Regions from separate parts of the Rhodococcus sp. ACT016 genome, predicted to be linked through region 3. Evidence: riboswitches for the same ligand, from Rfam matches in the RefSeq annotation. Region 3 holds a riboswitch; each other region holds the start of a gene.
The links. Region 3 has a riboswitch for S-adenosylmethionine ahead of ACQ5DX_RS16640 (bifunctional o-acetylhomoserine/o-acetylserine sulfhydrylase). Riboswitches for the same ligand answer to the same signal wherever they lie in the genome.

Region 1: it holds a riboswitch for S-adenosylmethionine, as region 3 does, so the genes downstream of both, ACQ5DX_RS00065 (aminotransferase class V-fold PLP-dependent enzyme) here and ACQ5DX_RS16640 (bifunctional o-acetylhomoserine/o-acetylserine sulfhydrylase) in region 3, are expected to answer to the same signal.
Region 2: it holds a riboswitch for S-adenosylmethionine, as region 3 does, so the genes downstream of both, ACQ5DX_RS29515 (hypothetical protein) here and ACQ5DX_RS16640 (bifunctional o-acetylhomoserine/o-acetylserine sulfhydrylase) in region 3, are expected to answer to the same signal.

The regions. Positions count from the first base shown of each region.
Region 1 covers NZ_JBEAET010000001.1:13,569-21,098, forward strand. Annotated here, with positions in the region: gene ACQ5DX_RS00050 (Pls/PosA family non-ribosomal peptide synthetase) at 1-1,558, opposite strand, end outside; gene ACQ5DX_RS00055 (YciI family protein) at 1,847-2,551, shown strand; gene ACQ5DX_RS00060 (hypothetical protein) at 2,665-3,267, shown strand; SAM riboswitch class IV at 3,481-3,595, shown strand; gene ACQ5DX_RS00065 (aminotransferase class V-fold PLP-dependent enzyme) at 3,650-4,966, shown strand; gene ACQ5DX_RS00070 (putative leader peptide) at 5,032-5,115, shown strand; gene ACQ5DX_RS00075 (hypothetical protein) at 5,158-5,799, shown strand; gene ACQ5DX_RS00080 (methyltransferase domain-containing protein) at 5,811-6,569, opposite strand; gene ACQ5DX_RS00085 (oxidoreductase) at 6,590-7,375, opposite strand; gene ACQ5DX_RS00090 (flavin reductase family protein) at 7,514-7,530, opposite strand, start outside.
Region 2 covers NZ_JBEAET010000002.1:581,075-588,604, forward strand. Annotated here, with positions in the region: gene ACQ5DX_RS29495 (hypothetical protein) at 35-292, shown strand; gene ACQ5DX_RS29500 (hypothetical protein) at 590-1,237, shown strand; gene ACQ5DX_RS29505 (hypothetical protein) at 1,415-1,981, shown strand; gene ACQ5DX_RS29510 (DUF3293 domain-containing protein) at 2,186-2,680, opposite strand; SAM riboswitch class IV at 2,812-2,928, shown strand; gene ACQ5DX_RS29515 (hypothetical protein) at 2,963-3,367, shown strand; gene ACQ5DX_RS29520 (hypothetical protein) at 3,524-3,805, shown strand; gene ACQ5DX_RS29525 (vWA domain-containing protein) at 3,828-4,469, shown strand; gene ACQ5DX_RS29530 (hypothetical protein) at 4,538-4,957, shown strand; gene ACQ5DX_RS29535 (hypothetical protein) at 4,990-5,886, shown strand; gene ACQ5DX_RS29540 (hypothetical protein) at 6,311-6,499, shown strand; gene ACQ5DX_RS29545 (hypothetical protein) at 7,023-7,364, opposite strand; gene ACQ5DX_RS29550 (hypothetical protein) at 7,367-7,530, opposite strand, start outside.
Region 3 covers NZ_JBEAET010000001.1:3,609,787-3,617,316, reverse strand. Annotated here, with positions in the region: gene ACQ5DX_RS16675 (alpha/beta hydrolase) at 1-404, opposite strand, end outside; gene ACQ5DX_RS16670 (tRNA (cytidine(34)-2'-O)-methyltransferase) at 559-1,023, opposite strand; gene ACQ5DX_RS16665 (pentapeptide repeat-containing protein) at 1,086-1,691, shown strand; gene ACQ5DX_RS16660 (GNAT family N-acetyltransferase) at 1,702-2,208, opposite strand; gene ACQ5DX_RS16655 (bifunctional methylenetetrahydrofolate dehydrogenase/methenyltetrahydrofolate cyclohydrolase) at 2,240-3,112, shown strand; gene ACQ5DX_RS16650 (DUF3017 domain-containing protein) at 3,164-3,409, shown strand; gene metX (homoserine O-acetyltransferase MetX) at 3,455-4,603, opposite strand; gene ACQ5DX_RS16640 (bifunctional o-acetylhomoserine/o-acetylserine sulfhydrylase) at 4,600-5,901, opposite strand; SAM riboswitch class IV at 6,050-6,165, opposite strand; gene ACQ5DX_RS16635 (amino acid permease) at 6,405-7,530, shown strand, end outside.

The DNA of each region.
Region 1 (7,530 bases), 3.6 Mb from region 3:
ACGCGGCGGTGCCGTCGAGTCCCAGCGCCTCGGCCGGATCGTCGGCGCCGGGGAGCGGCCACGGCAGCGCGTTGCGGTCGACCTTGCCCGACGTGCGGGTGGGCAGCTCGCCGACGAGCGCGAGGCGGGGTACGAGGGCCGCCGGCAGCTGCTCGGACAGCTGCTCGCGCGCGGCCTTCAGATCGAAGTTCGGGTCGGTGCTGGCGAGGTAGCCGACGAGGATCGACGTGCCCGCCGCGGTCTTGCGGACCGCGGCGGCCGCGCCGCTCACTCCGGGCAGGTGCTGCAGCGCATTGTCGACCTCGCCCAGCTCGATGCGGCGTCCGCCCAGCTTGACCTGGTCGTCGGCCCGGCCCTGGAAGAGCAGGCCGGTCGGGTCGAGGCGGACCAGGTCGCCGCTGCGGTAGGCGCGGTCCCAGCCGAGCGTCGGCATCGGCGCGTACTTCTCGGCGTCCTTCGCCGGATCGAGGTAACGCGCGAGTCCCACGCCGCCGATGACGAGTTCGCCCACCTCGCCGTCGGCGACCGGTTCGCCCGCCCCGTCGACCACCGCGAGATCCCAGCCGTCGAGCGGCAGACCGATGCGCACCGGTCCGCTGCCGTCCATCAGTGCGCCGCACGCGACGACGGTGGCCTCCGTCGGGCCGTACGTGTTCCACACCTCGCGGCCGGGGACCGCGAGCCGCTCCGCCAACTCCGGCGGGCACGCCTCGCCGCCGAAGATCAACAGCCGCACCGCCTCGAGCGCCTCGGCGGGCCACAGCGCCGCGAGGGTCGGCACGGTGGAGACGACGGTGACGTCGCGGGAGACCAGCCACGGCCCCAGGTCCATGCCGCTGCGCACCAGCGCGCGCGGTGCCGGCACGAGCGTCGCGCCGTGCCGCCACGCGAGCCACATCTCCTCGCACGAGGCGTCGAACGCCACCGACAGCCCCGCCAGGACCCGGTCTTCCGGTCCGATCGGGTTGTCCTGCAAGAACATCCGCGCCTCGGCGTCGACGAACGCGGCCGCGTTGCGGTGGGTGACCGCCACGCCCTTCGGCGTGCCGGTGGACCCGGACGTGAAGATGATCCACGCGTCGTCGTCGGGGGTCGGCGGGCGGACGGCGGGAGCCTCGCTGCGCCGCGGCGCCGTGCCCGGTTGCACGCCGTCAGCGGTGAGGATCGCCGCCACCTGTGCCTCCCCGAACACCAGTTCGGCACGCTCGTCGGGGTCGTCGGCGTCGACCGGCACGTACGCGGCACCGGCCGCCAGCACCGACAGGATCGCGACGTACAGATCGCGCGAGCCCGACGGCATCCGCACCCCGACCCGGTCGCCGCCGCCGACCCCGGCGTCGGCCAGCCAGCGGGCCCCGGTCGCGAGCTCGTCGAGCAGCTCGCGGTAGGTGAGCGGCGCGGTGCCGTCGTCGATCGCGGTGGCGTCCGGAAATGCCGCGGCGGTGGCCTCGAGGATGTCGACGAGCGTGCGCGGCGCGGGGGCCAGTGAAGACCGGAGGAAGACCGCCGGAATCGTGATCGATCGGTGGCCCGTGTCCGGGTGCGAAGGGAGGGGCAAGTCCGAGGTCCTGTCCTGGTCGTCTGTGCTGTCGAGCAGTTGTCCCATTCCAAGCTTGCGGGCAGGTGAACGAGCAGCGCCGGTGCCACCAGTATCGGCGTCGGAGCTGCCGACGAACACGGTGACATGCGGTCGGCGAGCGGATCGTGAGCGATTCCGCACTGCCGCCGGGAGAATTGCTTCACGATCGGAAGAGCGGTCCCGAGACGGTGTCGAAAACGGGGCCCACGGTCCGTCGCCTGGACGAAAGCGGGGTACCCCGCCCCGCGTCGAAGAGAGGATGACGACATGTACTACCTGGCATTGCTCGCGGCCGAGGAGAACGGTCCCGCGTCGATCCCCGGCACCGACGAACACACGACGTCGATGCAGCGGCACCAGGAGTTCTGGACCAAGGCGCAGGAGGCCGTCGCCGGCGGCGGTCTCCACTCGGGTTCCGAGACCGCGACGATCCGGCACGAATCCGGAAACGCGGTCGTGACGGACGGTCCGTTCGCGGAGACCGCCGAGGTGGTCGGCGGGTACTACGTGTTCGACGCGGCCGACCTGGACGCGGCACTGAGCCTGGTGCGCCAGTTGCCGGAGGTTGCGACCGGGCACGTGGAACTGTGGCCGATGGTGGACTGGTTCTCGAAGGACGAGCCGATCGACACCTGGTGGGCGGCGTTGTTGCGCGAACCCCGGGGAGAGGCGGTGGAGCCCGGTTCGGCCGACTGGGAGGCCGGTATGGTCGAGCACCAGCGCTTCGGCGAGATCGCGGGCGACCGGGTCAAGGGTGGCGGGGCGCTGTACCCGCCGACGTCGGCGACGACCGTGCGGCTGCGAGGCGGCGAACTGCTACTCGCCGACGGCCCGTCCACCGAGTCCGCCGAGATCGCGAACGGGATCTACGTGCTGTCGGCGCCCGACCGGGACGCGGCGGTGGCGCTCGCGTCGCAGATCCCGCTGGGCCCGCGGGGGTGCGTCGAACTCCGGCAGATCGCCGCCGGCTGAGCTGACGCAGGGATCCCTCGGGTAGTCGGATCGACTACAGTGACCGGCCGTCCCGCCCGTTCCCCGAAGAGGATTCGGGTGCAACAGGTGCAACGGAAGCTGGTCTCAGGGCAATGACGGATGTCGGTGTGCGGGAACGCCGCAACGTGGTCGACGCGGCCGCACGGGTGCTGACCGAGGTCTGCGCGCCGTGGGTCGTCAACATCGCTTCGTCGATGGTGATCGGTATCGCGGTCGGCGCGCCCGGCTGGGGCGCGTTCGTCGCCCTGTGCGCGGGAGTCGTGCCGATGGCGGTCATCCTCGCCGGGATGCGGCGGGCGACGATCGGCGATCACCACGTCAGCAAGATCGACGAGCGACATCTGCTGATCGTGGTGCTGTTGTTCGTCGTGGTGGCCGGGTTGGTCGTGCAGGTCGTAGCGCATGCTCCGATCGAGATGATCGCGTTCATGTCGGCGGGCCTGGTGGCGTTGGCGGTGGCGGCGGCCATCACGAGCGTCTTCCGCTGGAAGGTCAGCGTCCACACCGGCGTCTCGGCCGGTGTGACGGTGGTACTGGCACTGGCGGTCTCACCGTGGTGGCTACTGGCCCTGACCCTCACACCGTTGGTCGGCTGGTCCCGGGTCCGTCTCGGAGCCCACACGACGGGGCAGGTCGTCGTCGGTGCGCTCACCGGCGCGGTCGCCGCCGGTCTGACCTATGCCCTGATCGCCTAGCGCGGAATCGGTGCCGTCCCTGCCGGATGCCGTGGCTCGATCATCGATTGTGCTGTGGCACTGAGGCTTCGGAGTCGAATCGCCGTCTTGGCGGAGGTCGACGCGGACGGGTCGGCGGCGCGACCGACCCCGAGTGGTGTGACGGCGATCTCGTTCGGGACCCGGTGGGTCGGGGTTGACATCGCGCGAATCGCTCTGCCATTCTCGTTGCCAGGTCACGAGTACCAGCGTCAAGCCCCGGCTAGCTGGTCGGCAACCCTCCAACCGCGGTGGGGTGCTCCGGGTGACGACCAGGTCATGGTCCAAAAGGACATGACAAGCGCGGACTCCGATGGCGTCGACTCTCACGGCCGACGAGTCCCGGGACTCGAAGGATGCTGTGATGACCGCTGTACTGAACGCTGACGCCTGTACGACCTCCCCCCTCGCCCGGGTTTCCGGCTGTGACTTGCAGGTTCCGCTCGTCGGGGGTGGAACCTGCACCTACGCGAACTTCGACTACGCGGCCAGCGCACCCGCTCTGGCGCAGGTCACCGACCGGGTTCAGGAACTGCTGCCGTTCTACGCGAGCGTGCACCGCGGCGCCGGCTACGCCTCCCGCGTGAGCACCGAGGCCTACGAGAACGCCCGTGTGGCCGTCGAGCGCTTCGTCGGCGCCGACGCCGACCAGGTTGTCGTCTTCACCCGCAACACCACCGACTCGCTCAACCTTCTCGCGAGCTGCGTTCCCGGCGACGTCGTCGTCCTCGACATCGAGCACCACGCAAACTTCCTGCCGTGGAAGAACTCCCGCGTCGTCGAGGCTGCCGACACGGTTGCCGAGACCATCGACCGCATCGTCGCCGAGCTGTCTGCCAAGCCCGCCGCGCTGCTTGCCATCACCGGCGCCTCCAACGTCACGGGTGAGGTGCTGCCGATCGCCCAGCTGGCCGAGGTCGCGCACCGCTGCGGCGCCCGCGTCCTCATCGACGGCGCGCAGCTCACCCCGCATCGCCGCGTGAACCTCGCCGAGACCGGCGTCGACTACCTGGCCTTCTCCGGCCACAAGCTGTACGCACCGTTCGGTGCCGGCGTGCTGGTCGGCCGCCGGGACTGGCTCGACGAGGGCGAGCCCTACCTCGCGGGCGGCGGTGCCGTGCGTGAGGTGACGCTCGAGGAGACCTGCTGGGCGCCCGCCCCCGCCCGCCACGAGGCCGGCAGCCCCAACGTCCTCGGTGTCGCTGCCCTTGCCGCCGCGTGTGATGCGTTGGCCGCGTTGGACTTCGGTAAGGTCGTCGCGCACGAGCGGGTCCTGTCGGCCCGCCTCGCCGAGGGCCTCGCGGAGATCGACCGCGTGCACCTGCTGCGTCTGTGGGCCGACGCCCCGGACAGCGTGGGCATCGTCACCTTCACGATCGACGGCTTCGAGCCCGGCGAGATCGCCGCGTACCTCTCGGCCGAGCACGGAATCGGTGTGCGCGACGGTCGTTTCTGCGCGCACCCGATCCTGAACCGCATCGGGCACGGCGACGGCGCCGTCCGTGCCAGCCTCGGCCTGGGCACCACGTCCGACGACGTCGAGCGCCTGATCGCCGCCGTCCGCCAGCTCGTGGCCGGCGAGGCGACCTGGAACTACGGCAAGACCGACGGCCTGTGGAACCCGGTTCCCGAGACCCGCGGCTTCTCCGCTGGTGGCACCGGCGCCTCCGAGTGCGTGTAACCGGCTCGGAATCAGTGTGATTCGAACTGTCGCGGGGGAGAGAATCGGGGGATAGCGTGACGCGCATGGAGTCGACGAACAGGGGCGGTCAGTGGTCCCGCCGTCATGTCGACCTGTGCCGTACGTCCTCGGGAATGTGTACGCGCTGACGTCCAACGCCGTCCACCACCCACTCTTCCCGAGGAATCGCCATGTCCCAGTCCGTTTTCACCTCCGCTCACTCAGTCGCGCCTCGCCGTCCGCTGCGCGTGGCCGTCGAACTGACCGGCGCCGGGCATCATCCCGCCGCCTCCCGGGTCGCCGGGAACATCCCGCTGACCGGCCCCGACTACTGGGTGGACCTGACCGTCGGCCCCGACACCCTCGACCTCGCGGCCCAACCGGCCGTCGTGCTCCGGATTCGCGCAGCCGACCTGCACGAGGCGCAGCGGGCCCGCGCCGCGATCCGCGCGCAGGTAGCCGCCGAAGGACGTGACCCGGACACCGTCACCGTCCTGGTCGACATCGAAACCCTGGTCGCGGTCGACTCCCGCAGCGCGCGTGCGGAACTCGCCCTTCTCGACGAGACGCTCGGGGTGCCGCACCAGCCGTCGTCGCTGTCGTACATCGGGACCGCCGACGGCCTGGCGAGCCTGATCGCCGACATCCACGCCGCCGACGTCGCCGACGGCGTCACCCTGCTGCCGCTGGCTCTGCCGAAGGTGCTCGAGCACGTCGTCGACGGCACGCTGCCGTGGCTCGAACGCCGCGGACTGGTCACGCTGTCGGACCGGGTCGACGAGGCGCTCGCCCGGTTCGGACTGGTGCGGGGAAGCCACGCCCGGGCGTCCTGAGCGGTCGAACCTCAGCGCGGCTTGTGGGCCTCGATGAGGAATCGGGTGGAATGCGCGACGAACGGACCATCCGCACGGATGTGTTCGTCGAGGTCGCGCAACCGGTCACCGTAGGCGTCGACGGTGAAGCCCGGAACTATCCAGATCACCTTCCTCAGAAAGTAGACGACCGCACCGATATCGAAGAACTCCATGCGCAGTCGCTCGAACCGCAGATCCACAATCTCGAGCCCGGCGGCGCGTGCCCCGTACGCGGCCGTGTCCGGATGCCGTAGTCGTCGCGCCTCGGGTTGCGGACCGAGGAAGAACTCGGCGAGCTCGAAGACGCTCTCGGGGCCCACGTGCTGGGCCAGATAGGTTCCGCCGGGGGCGAGCACCCGCGCGATGTCCGGCCACGACACGGTGTTGGGGTGACGACTGGTGACGAGGTCGAAGGCGTTGTCCGCGAACGGCAGTGGTGGCTCGTCCGGGGCGGCGACCACTACCGCGCCCAACGGGTGCAGCAACGCGGTGGCCTTCGCGATGTTGGGCGGCCACGACTCCGTCGCGGCCATCGTCCGGGGCATCGCGCCGGCACCGGCGAGGACCTCTCCGCCACCGGTCTCGATATCGAGTGCGGCGGTCGCCAGTGCGAGGCGATTGCCCAGGAGACGCTGATAGCCCCACGACGGGCGCTGTTCGGTGGCGCGCCCGTCCAGCCACGAGAAGTCCCAGCCGTCCATCGGGGCCGCCTCGGCCTCCGCGACGAGCTCGTCGAATGTGCGATCCATGGTTGTGATGGTCCCAGCAGTCACAGGGTCTTGATCAGTCCGCCGTCGATCACGAAGTCGGCACCGGTGACGTTGGCCGCCCGGTCGCTCGCCAGGAACAGCACCAGGTCTGCGACCTCCTCGGGTCGTGTGAAGCGACCGGTCTCGGTGCCGGCGGCGGCCGCGTCGGCGACGTCCTGCGGTGTGGTGCCGCTGACGTTCGCCACGACGGTCGCGACTCCCTGCTCGCCGAGCCACAGTGCGGTCGAGACCGGGCCCGGACTGACCGTATTGACCCGAATGTTCTGTCGAGCAACCTCTTTGGACAGAGCCTTGCAGAAGTTCGTCAGCGCCGCCTTGGAGGCGCAGTAGTCGATCACCGCCGGGTCCGGCAGGAACGAGTTGACGGAGCTGACCGTGACGACGGATCCACCGCCCCGACGCTGCATCTGGGGGAGTGCCACGCGGGTGGTGCGCACCGCGGACAGGAGGTTGATCGTCAGCGTCGCGAGCCAATCGTCGTCCGTCACGCTCGCGAAGCCACCGAGCCGCGGCACCGCCGAGCCGGCATTGTTGACCAGGACGTCGACCCCGCCCAGATCCGCGGCGGCGGCGATCAGTGCGTCCGGGCCATCGGGAGTCGCGAGATCGCACGGCACCCACGTGACCGTTCCGCCCGGAATCAGCGATTCGAGTTCGGGTGTGAGAGTTCGGGATCCGGCCACCACGTGGAGGCCCTCGGCAACCAGTGCGGTCGTCACCGCCAGCCCGATGCCCCTGCTCGCGCCCGTGACGACGGCAGTCTTCCCGATCAGATGAAGGTCCATGACTGCTCGATCCTGTGGATCGGAACGTTGCAGTGGTGGAGTCTACCGACGCGCCAACAGCTGTCGGGCGGATTCGTGCGCCCGACAGCCCGCAGGGCCGGTCCGTCGACGACGGACCGGCCCTGCGGGGAGTGCGTGCTACTGGTCGAGCGGCG
Region 2 (7,530 bases), on a different contig from region 3:
GTTCCGGCGTAGTCGTCGACGGGAAGGCGCAGACGTGGCAGATCCGGATCTGACCCGGATACCGAGGGGGCAACGCGAATGGGCAGCGCTCGTTGGCGTCTTGAGCGAAGACGACGACCGTGCGGAGCGGCACTTCCTTGAGCTGAAGTCGCAGATCGACCTGTCCAGCACCGGAGGCGGCGCGAAGGTCGCGAAATTCGTGTTGGGGGCTGCGAATCGCGATCCCGAACAGGCGGCAAAGCGATTCGATGGGCACGCGCTCATGGTTCTCGGCGTCAGCCAGGCTCGGTGACGGGGATCCCGTTCTTCGAGGCCAAAGACCTGGAGAACACGGTCAAGAAGTAAGGACGGCGGCATCTATATCCGACTCGACGGGCAGACATGTGAGGCGAGAGGTGGAGAAGTTCGCACGCTGCTCGAACGGGCCCGCTCCACGCGTCCGCGCGCAAACATTGCCATCGACATCACGGGTTCTGCGTTGCCGTTCCGGTGCAGTCCCGACATCCTCGGTGCCGAGCGAAGGCGACTGCGATGGGCGTACCAGGAAACCGTGCGCAAGGAAAATCTCCCCGTCACGTTTGCCTCCTTGGTGAGCAGCGCCAACGCCATGTCGGTCCTCGGTACCGAGCCGGAGGTACGTACGCCCGAGGAGTACTGGGACGAGATCGACGAATGGGAGGCCGAGACCCGCGCTTCGTGGGTCGGCTTTCTCGACGACGCCGCGGCCGCGGCGTGGCCCTGTGCGCGCGTCCGGGTACGCAATCTCTGCACCACGTTCATGGAGGGAGTGGAGGTGAAGATTCATCTCGATGGACCGGTGGAAGCACTCAGCAGGGTGGACGTCGACGTTCTGACGAACAGGTTGCCGGAACCGCCGCGGCCGTGGGGGCCCAGGCCCGTCCATCCTCCCTGGATATCGGGCCAGCTTCCGAACCTCCATGACTTCGCCCTGTCGCCGCCTTCCTACCGGCCGGAGTTGGTCGCCTTCACCAACTCGGGCTCCGTCGACCTGCGCCTGACGCTGAAAGAACTGCGCCCGAACGCGACCTACGACAGCGACGACGACGACGACGAGTTTGTACTCGTGATCCGCGCACCCGGGGCAGATTGCCTCACCGGCACTTGGACAGCAACCGCCCGCGATCATCACGAACTGTTCGAGGGTGAACTGGTGATCGACGTTGCCGAGGTCGAGGACCTCTCGCCGATCGTCGAACGTCTACTGCCGGACCGGTAGCCGGATGGCCTTCACCCCGTAAGCCTGCGTATTCGAGTCCTGCGAATTACCCATTCGGCAAGATCCGCGCAGTGTGGCGACCTCGGTCTCAACTCGGCCTCGGACATGGTGGTTAACTTGCTGTTCGCGATGTCGACCGACGTGGCGTACACCTTCGCATGCAACGAGGTAGATCCGATGAGTGCTGAGGCCACCATCGCGGTCGTGGCCGCCATCATCGCGCTATCCTCTATGGTCGCCGCGTTCTGGCAGGCCGGAAGTGCCCGTCGGCAGACGAACCTGCAACAACAAATGATCGAAAACGCCGCGCAGCCGTACGTCTGGGTCGACATTCGCCCCGACGACCGCGATGCGGCCTTCTTCCACCTCATCCTCAAGAACGAGGGGCCTACCGTCGCCGAGAATGTGCACGTCGTGATCGACCCTCCGCTGCCGGAGTCCTGGCGCCCGTCCGGTTCCGTCGGTCCGCGCGAGAGCGACTTCGCCTCGCTCCCTCCCGGCCGCACCATGATCTGGAACCTCGGCCTCGCAAGCGACATCGTGGCCACGGAGACCGAGCGGCAGTTCGACGTCACCATCACCGCCACCGGGCCGTACGGGCCACTCGTCCCGCACACGTACAGACTCGACCTCACGAGATACATCGGCCACGCTCAGCGGGCTCCGGGAACGCTGTCGGGGGTGGCGAAGGCCATCGGTGACCTCACGAAACAGGTCGAGAAGAGCAGCGCCGGTCGCACCTGACATAAGAGCCGGTTATCGGTCGACGGGCGCGCCCGCCCGTCGACCCGTCGACTCCCCGCAATGGTCAGGGCGCCGTACGCACGCCACCGGATCCACGACGAGCGGGGAACGTGGGAGCGGGGCCGCTACGGCGCGTCCAGCACCGGAGAAAGATGACCGAGCGGGCGAATCCACCGACACCTGTCGTTCGCCGGTGCCGGTGGACTACACGGCGTGGGAGTGCTCCCATCGCCATCCCCGGTGGGAGTGCCGATCGCCGGCGCATGCCAGCAGCGACCAGTGGGGCCCGTTCCAGGCGAAGACTGCGACCTGCCCGAATCGCGCACCGAGATCGCGTGCCTGGTGGTCGGTCAGTCCGAACACCGCCCGACTGTCCTCGCTGTGATCGCCGGTGAAGCTGGACCCCACCGCGGGCATCGAACGGATCCCGCCGGCGTACAGGTATCGGTCGAGAATCTGCATGCGCGCACGAGAAACGTTGGCGGGTTCCGGATCCGGCTGGATCGCCGTCACCACGTGCAGCGGCCCGAACGGAGGGTGAGTCTCTCCATCGCTCTCGTCGCAGGGGCGGACGACGCCCCCTCCGTCGGTCTCGAACCGCACCATCGTGTTCAGGTAGAACTCCCACGGCGTGCGCTCGCGGGCGAGCTGGGCCAGATCGTGGCGCGGTGTCCACACGAAGTCGTCGTATTCCTGCACCGCCTCAACCTAGCCAGCCCACGAGGATCGGTGCGCGTCGTGGGACATCGCGGTCCACAGATTTCCGCAGTTATTGCGTATGCGCAGTTTGTGCGGTATCGTGGATCTCGTTGGGCTGGAAGGCCCGACATCTTCACGAGATGCGGCCGCCAAGCTCCGACCTGGCCGCACACCAACCCCAAGGCGTTTCCGGGGTGGTTCGGATGACGAAGTGGCCACCGCCAACCGGCGGCGAGCAAGTACGCCCCCGCTCGCGGCGGGCATCACCGCAGAAGGAACCTCATGAGCCACACCCTCACCCCCGTGTACGAGCTGCCCGGCGCAAACGCTCACTTCGGGGCGCCCGACCCGACGCACCGCCTGTCGGAATCGGCCGACAATGGCGCCGACGAACGGCTCGCCGCACTGCTGGCCGCCAATGCATGCCCGAGGACCTACTTCGTCAGTGACGTTGCCGCCCTGTTCGGCAAGTCCGACCAGTGGGTGCACTGGGTGCTCAGGAACGTCACCCACCCGGACGGCAGCCCCATCGAACCCGAACGCATCGGCAAGCAGCGCCGCAAGCGTTTCACCCGACCTCTTGTCGAGAGCATCGTCGTCGCCCTGCACCACCGCGGAACGCTCACCCGCGACGGTGCATGCCGGGTCATCGCCAACCTTGACGCCGCGGAGGGGCTGGCGGCCTGAGCCGCAGCGGGCGCACATTCCAGGGTCCGCAAATATTGCGGACCCGCAGATATTGCGGTATGGTAAGTCATGTCCAACCGCTACGCCCGAATCCGGGACGAACTCGATCATGCTGAATCCGCCGATCCCCCAACCGCATTGGAACATCTTCGGGTCGTGTTGGAGGAAGTGAGCGAGCTGCTCGACGAACAGCTCGCTCACGCGGTCCTCGACCACGAACTGTCCCTGCGCTCCGCGGGAGCGAAGGCCGGTCTCACCGAGAACGCCGTCGGCCCGAGACTGGCACGCACCCCGATGCTCTCCCCCTACGCCCGCCCGGACAAACGGGTAACCGCCAAAGAAATCCAGCGTGCCCGGTACGACAAGAAGGGCGGCGTACCCGCCACCCCACCTGCCACCCCGCAACCGATGCGGTTCAAACCGCGCCGCAACACCTGAGCCCCCACCGAAAGGATCCTCCATGGCCAATCCGGACGTGACCCATCTCGTGTTCCTGCTCGACCGCTCGGGCTCGATGCAGAGCATCAAGTCCGATATCGAGGGGGGTTTCACCACGTTCATCAACGACCAGCGCGGCGCCGCCGGCCAGTGCCGGGTGACCCTCGCCCAGTTCTCGACCACCTACGAGGTCGTCTACCAGGGTGTGGCGCTCGACGAGGTCCCGCCGCTGGACCTCCGGCCGCGCGGGAACACCGCGCTACTCGACGCGATGGGCACCCTCATCACCGACGTCAGCGCCGAAATCGGATCTCTCCCAGAGGAAGAGCGTCCAGGAACGGTGATCGTCGCGATCATGACCGACGGCCACGAGAACGCCAGCCGCGAGTGGACCCACCCCGCGATCAAGGCACTCGTGGAACTGCATACCAATCGGTTCGACTGGCAGTTCCTGTACATGGGTGCCGACCAGGACGCCGTCGAGGTCGGCACCCGGCTCGGGATCAAGCGCGACCAGTCCCTCACCTACAGCAAGGGCAAGTCACGCGACGCGATGGCCGCCGCGTCGGCCAACATCCGCAGCTACCGCGCTGCCAAGACCGTCGACGCCGCCGCTGCCATGCCGGTGTTCAGCGACGCACAGCGCGCGGCCCTCGACGACTGACACCGCCGCGCGCCGTCCGGCACACGCCATGGCCGCTCGTTTTTGCACCGTCACCAAGGAGGCACACCATGCCATCTGTTCGGGGGAATGAGTTCTTCGACGATCCGGAAGGCCACGCGGAACGCTTTGTCGCGCAACTGCAGGCCGAGGCCGCGGTGCTGTCGGTTGCGCCGCCACGCTACGAATGGCGCGGCGGTTACTGGTGCGCGGTCAAGAGCAATACCGGGTGGCCGAACCAGACCGGCTGGGCCGAGCACCGGGACAGGGAAAGGCTGTTCCAGACACGATTCGCAGAGCTGCAGACCGAAGGACTATCGAGGGACGAGGCACTGTCACAGGCCCGCGCCTACGCAGACGCCGAGATGCTGGCCTGGACCACCGAACGCAAAGAAGCCAGCGACCGGTACTACGCCGAACTCGAGGCCGACATCGCACGCGAGGCCGGTGGGGACGGTGCCGGCAACGAGTCCACCAGTTCATCGGACTGACAACCACGACGAGAAGCCGAGGCGGTGCCCACATGAAGCTCTACTACTGTTCCGACTATGTCGGTGCCGCCTACGGTTTCGACACCACCCGCAAGGCGGCATGGGTCGCGGATTCGCTCACTCACAGGCCGATTGACGGTGTCGAGCTCCTCACGCCGCCGCCGCTGACCGTCGCCGACCTCGAACGCGTGCACGACCCCGAGTACATCCGGGCGGTGCGGACCGGCGAGCCGTGGTGTCTCGCCGAATCCCAGGGGTTCGACTGGGATTCGGCCTTGTGGCCAATGGTGCTGGCCTCCAACGGCGGCGTTCTCGCGGCCGCCCGCAGCGCCCTCGACGACGGGGTCGCCGGGTCGCTGTCCTCCGGGCTGCACCACGCCAAACGCGATCGTGGGGACGGGTTCTGCACGTTCAACGGCCTGGCCGTCGCCGCGAAAACTCTCCTGGCCGAGGGCGCCGCCCGCTCGGTCCTGATCCTCGATCTCGATGCCCATTGCGGCGGCGGAACCGCGCAACTCATCGACCGTGACCCCCGCGTCTGGCACGAGGACGTCTCCGTCAGCGCGTTCGACCACTACTCCGGCCACTCGAACTCCGCCCTATGGGACGTCAACCGAGCCGACGAGTATCTGAGTACCGTCAAACAGGCCGTGGCACAAGCCGACCGGATCGGCCCCTTCGATCTGTGCCTGTACAACGCCGGAATGGACCCCCACCAGGGATGCGACATCGGCGGCCTGGACGGGATCACCGCCGAGATTCTCGCGCAACGCGAGCAGATCGTCTTCGACTGGTGCCGTCAACGAAGCCTGCCGATCGCCTTCGTCCTGGCCGGCGGCTACATCGGATCCCGACTCGACCAGACCACACTCGTCGACCTGCACCGACTCACCCTTATCGAAGGAGCCCGCGCAACCACCCGCGTCTGACTCTGCACGGACGTCGGGACACATGTCTCGGGGTCGAACCCGGTCCTCGACTCCGTCGCGATCCGTATCGATCTTGACGACGAGATACGACAAATCGCTGCGATAGCCGTGAGTCCGTCAGCACTGCCCCTCCGCTCGCCGACCAGCGGACGGGCGCATGGGACGCGAGCGGGTCCATTCGTGCCCGCCGGATCGAGCCCGTCAGGGCTGGTCATGAGCGACGACAAGGACGACCACAATTACCGGCACCGTCACTCGGCCCTTGGCCACCTGACACCGGCTGAGTACGCTGCCCACACCCACATGGCCGTGGCTGCGAGATCAACTGAACCGAATCACAGAAGAACCGACTCTGGAACGCTGTGGACTCAGAATTGGGGGACCAGCCATTCCCAACCATCACCTATGCAACGGAGGTTCGACAATGACCGCGCCGACAGACGAGTGCGCCCCGCTGCGCGAGCGCGCAGACCGCCAGAAAGCGAAACTGGATAAGATCGCCGAGTGGGCTGCGGTCAAGCGGTTCGAGGCCGCCGAGGACCCTGCCAAGCGGACGCTGTCCGCGTTCGAGGTCGTCGACGAGCTGCGCGCGCTACTGTCAGGCAAGTGGTAAGCGCGGTCGTACAGGCGCGGGGCCGCGCGTCACCAGGGTGCGGGGCCCAGTCGACCTAAATTTCCGTCCCACGCAGACTTCTGGGTGCTCGATCAGGGCGTCTTGAGGCAGCCGCACTCCAACCACTCGCCGGCGAGATCGACCGGGCTGTCGCGCTGCGCGAGCTGGCCGAGGGGCGGTACGAGCACCCCACCGAGCCGAACCCGGGCCCGCGAGTGATCGACGGCGTCCCGGTCGTCGAGGGCAGCTTCAACCTCCAGATCGGACGCGCCCTGCTCGACGGCTTCCTCACCGACGAGGACTACGACGCCCTACTCGACGCGCTGGCAGATGACTGGCCTCCACCGACAAGACGATGTCCCGTCGCTGACCACTCCCCCTCCGGGCCGAGAACCTCTGACAGGACAGGTTTTCGGGACATGGAAGCTCGAGGCCGCTCCGCTGTCACTACGCCGCAATCGTGCGTCCAGAAACCGTTCAATTTTGGGACACGCATCTCGTCCGGCCAGGAAATCCCGGTAACTCACCGCGGAGAGTTCGGTCCTTGTTTCGCACAGAGTTCCTCGAGGTCCTGGTTGGAAAGATGCCAGTCGACGAAGACCTCTTCCATCCAAGGTGTGCTGCCGTCCGTCTCGTACTGCTCGGATGAAACCCGAAAAGTTCGCTTGAACTCCTTGGACTGGTACGGGCCGAGCGTCTCCCACTCGGATCTGCCACGCGACTGTTCCGGCACAACCTCGGTTGCCAACGCGTACCCACCCAGCTCTCGTGTGGAGCGGACTCTCCCAGTGGGATCGCGATAGGCGGTGGAGAACACGATTCCAGCCGTAGCGATCTTGTGTTCGGACTCGTTCGCGATCACCACTCTCACATCCCCCGCATGAAGCGGGCCGGCGAGGTGCCTGTGGCCGCGTCGATCCGCCACGTTTCAGAAGTGATCTCGAAAGTCGGCTTGCTACAGTCCAGCAGCTTGTTCGCTGCCTTCGCCCGACGCTGCTCCTCCCCTTGTTGTCGTTTCTCACAGTCCGCGT
Region 3 (7,530 bases):
ACCGGGTCGTCGCGTTCCCAGTCGGTGTAGTAGCTGGCGGCGCCGTCCATCGGCGTCACCACGTTGACGGACTTGTCCGCGAAGAACTCGGTGACGTCGGTGTTCGCCTGCCAGGTCGCGTCGGTCTTGCCGCCGCCGGCACCGTTGAGCAGATACAACGTCGGCCGGGGAGCGGACGTGTCCGCGGGCAGCAGCACCCGGACCGGGACGACCCGGTCCATCGAGGCGGAGTAGACCTGTGCAGTGACCGCGCGTGACCCGTCGCGGTCCACCCGGGTCAGGTGCGACACCGGTTCCGCACCCGCCGCGGGTGCCCCCACGACGAGCCCGGCGGTGGCGAGCACCGCCACAGACAGCGCTGCAACGCACGCGTTCCGCGCGTGGCGAAAAGCTCCAGTACGCATAGGTGATCCTTCACGGTCCCGGAGGGGTCTGGTGCCCGACATGCCCGCAACGCGCTGTCACACGTATTTCCCCTGATCATCCAGTTTTCGAGGGCACTCTAGCGTGTGTGACAAAGATCTCGTACACCGGATCAGGTCAACTGTCCGACTGGTGTCACACGCCCCCGGCGAAACCGTGCTGCCGCCATGCCTCGTACGTGACGACGGCGGCGGCGTTCGACAGGTTCAGCGACCGTCGGCCCGGGACCATCGGGATGCGCACCTGCGCGGTCACGTGCGGGTCCTCGAGCACCTCCTGCGACAGGCCGGTGGGTTCGGGGCCGAACAGCAGGACGTCGCCCGCCTGATAGGAGATGTCGGCGTATGACGTGGACGCGTGCGCCGTGAACGCGAACACCCGCTCCGGCTGCAGCGCAGCCCAGGCCGCCTCGAGATTCTCGTGCACGGTCACCGACGCAAGGTCGTGGTAGTCGAGTCCCGCGCGGCGCAGCTTGGGCTCGGACAGGTCGAAGCCGAGCGGTCCGACGAGATGCAGTTCGCACCCGGTTCCGGCGACCATGCGGATCGCGTTGCCGGTGTTGGGTGGGATGCGGGGCTCGTGGAACATCACTCGGAACACCACGGGAATGTACCAACCCGGATCGGTCGTAATTGTCGGTGTTCGGGGGCAGCATGGGGCACATGGCCGAACTCGTGGAATTTGTCGGAGAAGACTTCTCCGACGCGCGCCTGCCACAGCAGACCTGGAGCCGTCAGCGCTACACCAAGTGCTCGTTCCGGGACGCCGACCTGAGCGAGCTGCGCACCGAGTTCTCCGTGTTCACGGAGTGCGACTTCACCGGCACCGACCTCACCGACTCGCACCACTTCTCGAGCGCCTTCCGGTCGTGCACATTCACCCGGACCATCCTGTGGCACAGCAGTTTTCGAGCATCCAGCCTGCTCGGCTCGGTGTTCGTCGACTGTCAGTTGCGGCCGCTGCTGATCGACGAGGTGGACTTCACGCTGGTGTCCATGGCCGGCGCCGACCTGCGCGGCATCGACTTCACCGACTCCGGCTTCCGGGAGGCCAACCTCGTGCAGGCCGACATGCGGGGCGCGATCCTGCGCTCGGTCGACCTCCTCGGTGCCCGGGTCGAAGGGCTGCGGCTGGAGGGGGCCGACCTGCGCGGCGCCCACATCGATCCCGGGCTGTGGACCGCCGCGACCCTCGACGGCACCCAGGTGGAGCTCACGCAGGCCGTGGCCTACGCGACAGCACGGGGGCTCGTCGTCGAACCGTGGTGAGCGGTCCCGGTCAGCAGACCAGTTCGCGGGCCAACAGATCCATCAGCAGCCCGTCCCGCCACACGCCGTCGGCGCCGCAGCAGTACTCGCGCATGACGCCGACCTCGCGGAAGCCGACCTTTCGATAGCACGCGATCGCCGCGGCATTCGTGGCCTCCGGGTCGATGACGATCCGATGGAAGCCGAGGTCATCGACGAGATGGCTGCACAGCACCCGGACCACTTCGGTGCCCAACCCGCGGCCGTGGACGGACGGGTCGAGGAACAGGTCGAGCCCGGCGTGCCGGAACTCCGGATCCGACTCCTGGTACCACTGCGCGAATCCCACGACGCGGTCACCTTCGAGCACGGCGTACGCGACCGTTCCGGGCTCGGGGGAGGGCCAGCCGTTGTCGGGGTCCTTCCACCACCGGCTGACCTCGGGCAGCCGATGGATCTCGCGCAGCCGCCCGTGCTGTGCGGGCCGGACCACGGTCAGCACGACGCGTGGACCACGAAGTTCCGGAGCCGGTGTCACGCAGCGACCCTAGCCTGGAACAATGGTCGCCGTGACTGCAACGATCCTGGATGGCAAAGCAACCCGCGACGAGATTTTCAAGGACCTCGAGGTCAGGGTGGCAGCCCTGAAGGAGAAGGGCATCACGCCCGGACTCGGGACGATCCTCGTCGGCGACGACCCCGGTTCCGCATCCTATGTGCGTGGCAAGCACAACGACTGCGCCAAGCTCGGTATCACCTCGATCCGCCGTGACCTGCCCGCCGACATCACCCAGGCTGAGCTCGAGGCCACGATCGACGAGCTCAACGCGAACCCCGAGTGCACCGGCTACATCGTCCAGCTCCCGCTGCCCAAGCACCTCGACGAGAACGCCGCCCTCGAGCGCATCGACCCCGACAAGGACGCCGACGGCCTGCACCCGGTGAACCTGGGCCGCCTCGTCCTCGGCAAGGAAGCGACGCTGCCGTGCACCCCGCGTGGTGTCGTGCACCTGCTGCGCCGCTACGAGGTGCCGATCGACGGCGTCCACGTCACGGTCGTCGGCCGCGGCGTCACGATCGGCCGCCCCATCGGGCTGCTGCTCACCCGCCGCTCAGAGAATGCGACGGTCACGCTGTGCCACACCGGCACAAAGGATCTCGCCGCCGAGGTGCGCCGCGCCGACATCGTCGTCGCCGCCGCAGGCGTCGCCGGTCTCATCACCGCCGACATGGTCAAGCCCGGTGCCGCGGTCCTCGATGTGGGTGTCAGCCGCACCGCCGACGGCCTGCGGGGCGACGTCGCCGACGACGTCCGCGAGGTCGCCGGGTTCGTCTCGCCGAACCCGGGCGGTGTCGGACCGCTCACCCGCGCGTTCCTGCTCACCAACGTCGTCGAGCGGGCCGAGCAGCTCGCCGGTGTCGCCGGGACAGACCGTAGCTAGGCTCGCCTGGTGTCCCAGCGCGTGACGCAGTTCCTTCGCCGGAACCTGCCGATGGTGGCCGTCCTCCTCGTGGTGGCGGCCGCCTTCGTGCTGGTGTTGGCCGATCGCTGGCGGCGTGGTGCTCTCATCCTCGGGGGTGCCATGCTGCTGGCGGCGGTGCTGCGCGCCGTGGTGTCACCCGATCGGGTGGGACTGCTCGCGGTGCGCGGCAAGGGATTCGACGTCGCGGCCATGACCGTTGTCGGCGCGGCGATCATCGCGCTGGCGGCATCGATCGATCCGCTCGGCACCGACTGATCCACAGGGTGCGCGGTGAGCGCACCGATCTTCGAGGTGTGTGGACTACCGGTCCCGACGAGCGGCGCGCGCCAGCTCCAGGGTCTCCTTCAGCAGTTCGGTCACCGCGTCGGCCTCGGTGAGGAAGCCGTCGTGACCGTCCTTCGACTCGAGCACGCGCAGCCGGTCACAGCCGGGAAGCCCGTCTGCGAGTTCCTGCTGCAGCCGCAGTGGGTAAAGGCGATCCGAGTCGACACCGCCGACGATCACCGGGACGTCGGTCGACGCGAGGGCGGCCTCGACACCGCCGCGGCCGCGGCCCACGTCGTGCCGGTTCAAGGCCTCGGTGAGGAGCACGTACGTGCCCGGATCGAAGCGCGCGACCAGCTTGTCGGCCTGATGGTCGAGGTAGCTCTGCACTGCGTAACGTCCACCGGCCCAAGGGTTCTCGCCGGCCTGGTTGTTGTTCGCGAAGCGCGAGTCCAGTTCGTTCTCGGTGCGGTACGACAGGTGCGCGATCCGGCGGGCGAGCCCCAGTCCAGCGCGCGGGATGCGCCCGGTGCCGTGGTAGTCGCCGCCCTGCCAGTCGGGGTCGTTCGCGATGATCTGGATCTGCGTGGTCTGGGTACCGATCTGGTCGGCGGTCGCGCGCGCGCAGGCCGCGAGGATCAGGGCCGCGTCGACCCGGTCGGGATACCCGATGATCCACTCGAGCGCCCGCATTCCGCCCATCGACCCCCCGACGACGGCCGCAAAGCGTTCGATGCCCAGCACATCCGCGAGCGCGACCTCGGCTGTCACCTGGTCGCGGATGGAGATGTCGGGGAAACGGGATCCCCACACCGAGCCGTCGGCCGCGTGCGAACCGGGGCCCGTCGTGCCGCGGCAGCCGCCGAGCACGTTGGTCGCAAGCACGCACCACTCGTCGGTGTCGATCGGCGCGCCGGGGCCGACCATGCCGTCCCACCATCCGGGGGACGGGTGCTCGTCGTCGGCCGGACCGGTGACGTGAGAATCACCAGTGAGGGCGTGTTCGAGGAGGACCACGTTGTCCCGGTTGGGGGAGAGCTCACCCCATCGCTGGACGGCGAGGGTGACATCGGGCAGCACCGCACCGTTCTCGAGTTCGATCGAGCCGATGTGGACAAAGCCCAACTGCCCGTCCGGCGGAGGAAATCCCGCCGGACGGGCGTTGCGAACGGAGCTGACGGTCAAGATGCCGCCGCCGCGAACCCGGCTTCGAGGTCGGCGATGATGTCGTCGATGCCTTCGATACCGACGGCGAGGCGCACCAGACCCGGTGTGACACCCGACGCGAGCTGCTCCTCGGGGGTCAGCTGCGAGTGGGTGGTCGAGGCCGGGTGGATCACCAGCGAACGGACGTCACCGATGTTGGCGACGTGGCTGTGCAGCGTGAGCGCGTTGACGAACTTCTTGCCCGCCTCGATGCCGCCGGCGAGCTCGAACGCGACGATCGCGCCGGTGCCGCGGGGCGCCAGCGTATTCCCGCGCTCGTGCCACGGCGAGGACTTCAGCCCGGCGTACGACACGGACTTCACGTCGGGGCGAGCCTCGAGGTACTCGGCGACGGACTTCGCGTTCGCGACGTGGCGCTCCATGCGCAGGCTCAGCGTCTCGATGCCCTGCGAGATCAGGAACGCGTTGAACGGCGAGATCGCGGCACCGAGGTCGCGCAGCAGCTGCACGCGGGCCTTGAGCGCGAACGCCGGGGCGCCCAGGTCGGCGTACACGACGCCGTGGTAGCTGGGATCGGCCGTCGTGAAGTTCGTGTGCCGGCCCTGCGTCCAGTCGAAGGTGCCGCCGTCGACGATCACGCCCGCGACCGCGGTGCCGTGGCCGCCGAGGTACTTGGTAGCCGAGTGGACGACGATGTCGGCGCCGTGCTCGAGTGGACGGATCAGGTACGGCGTCGCGACCGTGTTGTCGACGATGAGCGGGACGCCGTTCTCGTGCGCGACCTTCGAGATGCCCGGGATGTCGAGCACGTCGCCCAGCGGGTTGGAGATCGACTCGCCGTAGAACGCCTTGGTGTTCGGGCGGATCGCGGCACGCCACTGCTCGATGTCGTCGGGATTCTCGACGAACGAGACCTCGATGCCCAGCTTGCGCAGCGAGTAGTGGAACAGGTTGTACGTGCCGCCGTACAGGCGCGGGCTCGACACGATGTGGTCGCCGGCCTCGGCGAGGTTGAGGATCGAGAACGTCTCGGCGGCCTGACCGGACGCGAGCAGCAGCGCCGCGACGCCACCCTCGAGCGCGGCGATCCGCTGCTCGACGGCGTCCTGCGTCGGGTTCATGATCCGCGTGTAGATGTTACCGGGCTCCGCCAGGCCGAACAGCGCCGCCGCGTGATCGGTGCTGTCGAACGTGTACGACGTGGTCTGGTAGATCGGCAGCGCGCGCGCATTGGTGGTGCCGTCGGGCAGCTGACCCGCGTGGATCTGCTTTGTCTCGAAGCTCCAGGTCGCCGAGGGATCCGTGATTTCGGTCATGAGTCGTTCTACTCCAGGTTCGGGAGAGGGCTGTCAGCAGGGGGATGGGCGCAGCATGGAATGCGCGCGTGGAGACCGGCTACTCGAGACAACAACACATGGTGAACCTCCGGTGGGGCATGGCCCGGTCAGTGGGTCCGTCCCAGCGGACCCGCGCTTGTTTCCCGACTTGCGTCGGTCAACCTGGTCATCACCCGGGGCACCCCACCGCGGTTGGAGGGTTGCCGGCCAGCGAGCCGGGGCTTGACGCTGACACTCATGACCTTCCGCCGATAGTAGCGGTATCGACCGCACGGTTGGAAGGAGGGCGGGCAGGTCCGTCGAAACGGATGTCGAAGCGGACGTCGAAACGGACAAGGCAAACCCGCACTTGACGAACATGTATAGACAGGACTAGACATGTCGCGCAGGTTGTGACGCAGTGCACAAAAGTCGCACAAAACCCGCGGGCCTCGAGTCGACGACGCGCCTGCTGACAATGCCACCTTCCAGGGAGTTTCATTGTGAAAGACACCGCCTCGGCGCTGACCCGAGGTCTCACAGCGCGCCACATCCGCTTCATCGCCCTCGGATCCGCCATCGGAACCGGGCTCTTCTACGGCTCGGCGGAGGCGATCAACCGGGCAGGGCCGGCCGTCCTGCTGGCGTATCTGATCGGCGGTGCGGTGATCTACATCGTGCTCCGTGCGCTCGGCGAGATGGCGGTGAGCAACCCGGTATCGGGTTCGTTCGGTGAGTACGCGAGCAAGCACCTGGGCCCGCTCGCGGGCTTCGCCACCGGCTGGACCTACACGTTCGAGATGATCGTGGTCTGCCTGGCGGACGTGACGGCCTTCGGCGTCTACATGGGCTTCTGGTTCCCGGATGTCCCACGGTGGATCTGGGTGTTGTCGGTCATCTTCTTCATCGGTGCGATCAACCTGCTCAGCGTCAAGGTCTTCGGCGAAGTGGAGTTCTGGTTCACGATCGTCAAGATCGTGGCGATCGTGGCGATGATCGCCGGTGGTATCGCGGTCCTTGTCTTCGGGTTCGGTCTCCACGACACCAGTGAGGGAGTGTCGAACCTGTGGAGCCAGGGAGGGTTCTTCGCCACCGGGATCGGCGGGTTCCTCGGCTGCTTCGCGATCGTGATGTTCGCGTTCGGCGGTACCGAGATCATCGGCATCACGGCCGGTGAGGCCGAGGATCCGCAGCGCACGATTCCACGAGCGATCAACACTGTGCCCATCCGGATCATCGTCTTCTACGTGCTCACGCTGGCCGTGATCATGGCGATCACCCCGTGGCAGAGCATCGGGGCCGACGGCAGCCCCTTCGTGCAGATCTTCCAGGGGCTCGGCATCGGTCCGGCCGCGACGGTGCTCAACGTCGTCGTCATCACGGCCGCCCTGTCGGCGATCAACAGCGACATCTTCGGTGCCGGACGCATGATGTACGGGATGGCGCAGCGAGGCCAGGCGCCCGCGGTGATGGGTCGGGTCTCCCGCAACGGTGTCCCGTGGATGACGGTGGTCATCATGGTCGCCGCGCTGTTGGTCGGGGTCCTGCTCAACTACCTGATGCCGGACCGGGTCTTCCTCGTCATCGCGTCGATCGCGACCTTCGCGACGATCTTCGTCTGGCTGATGA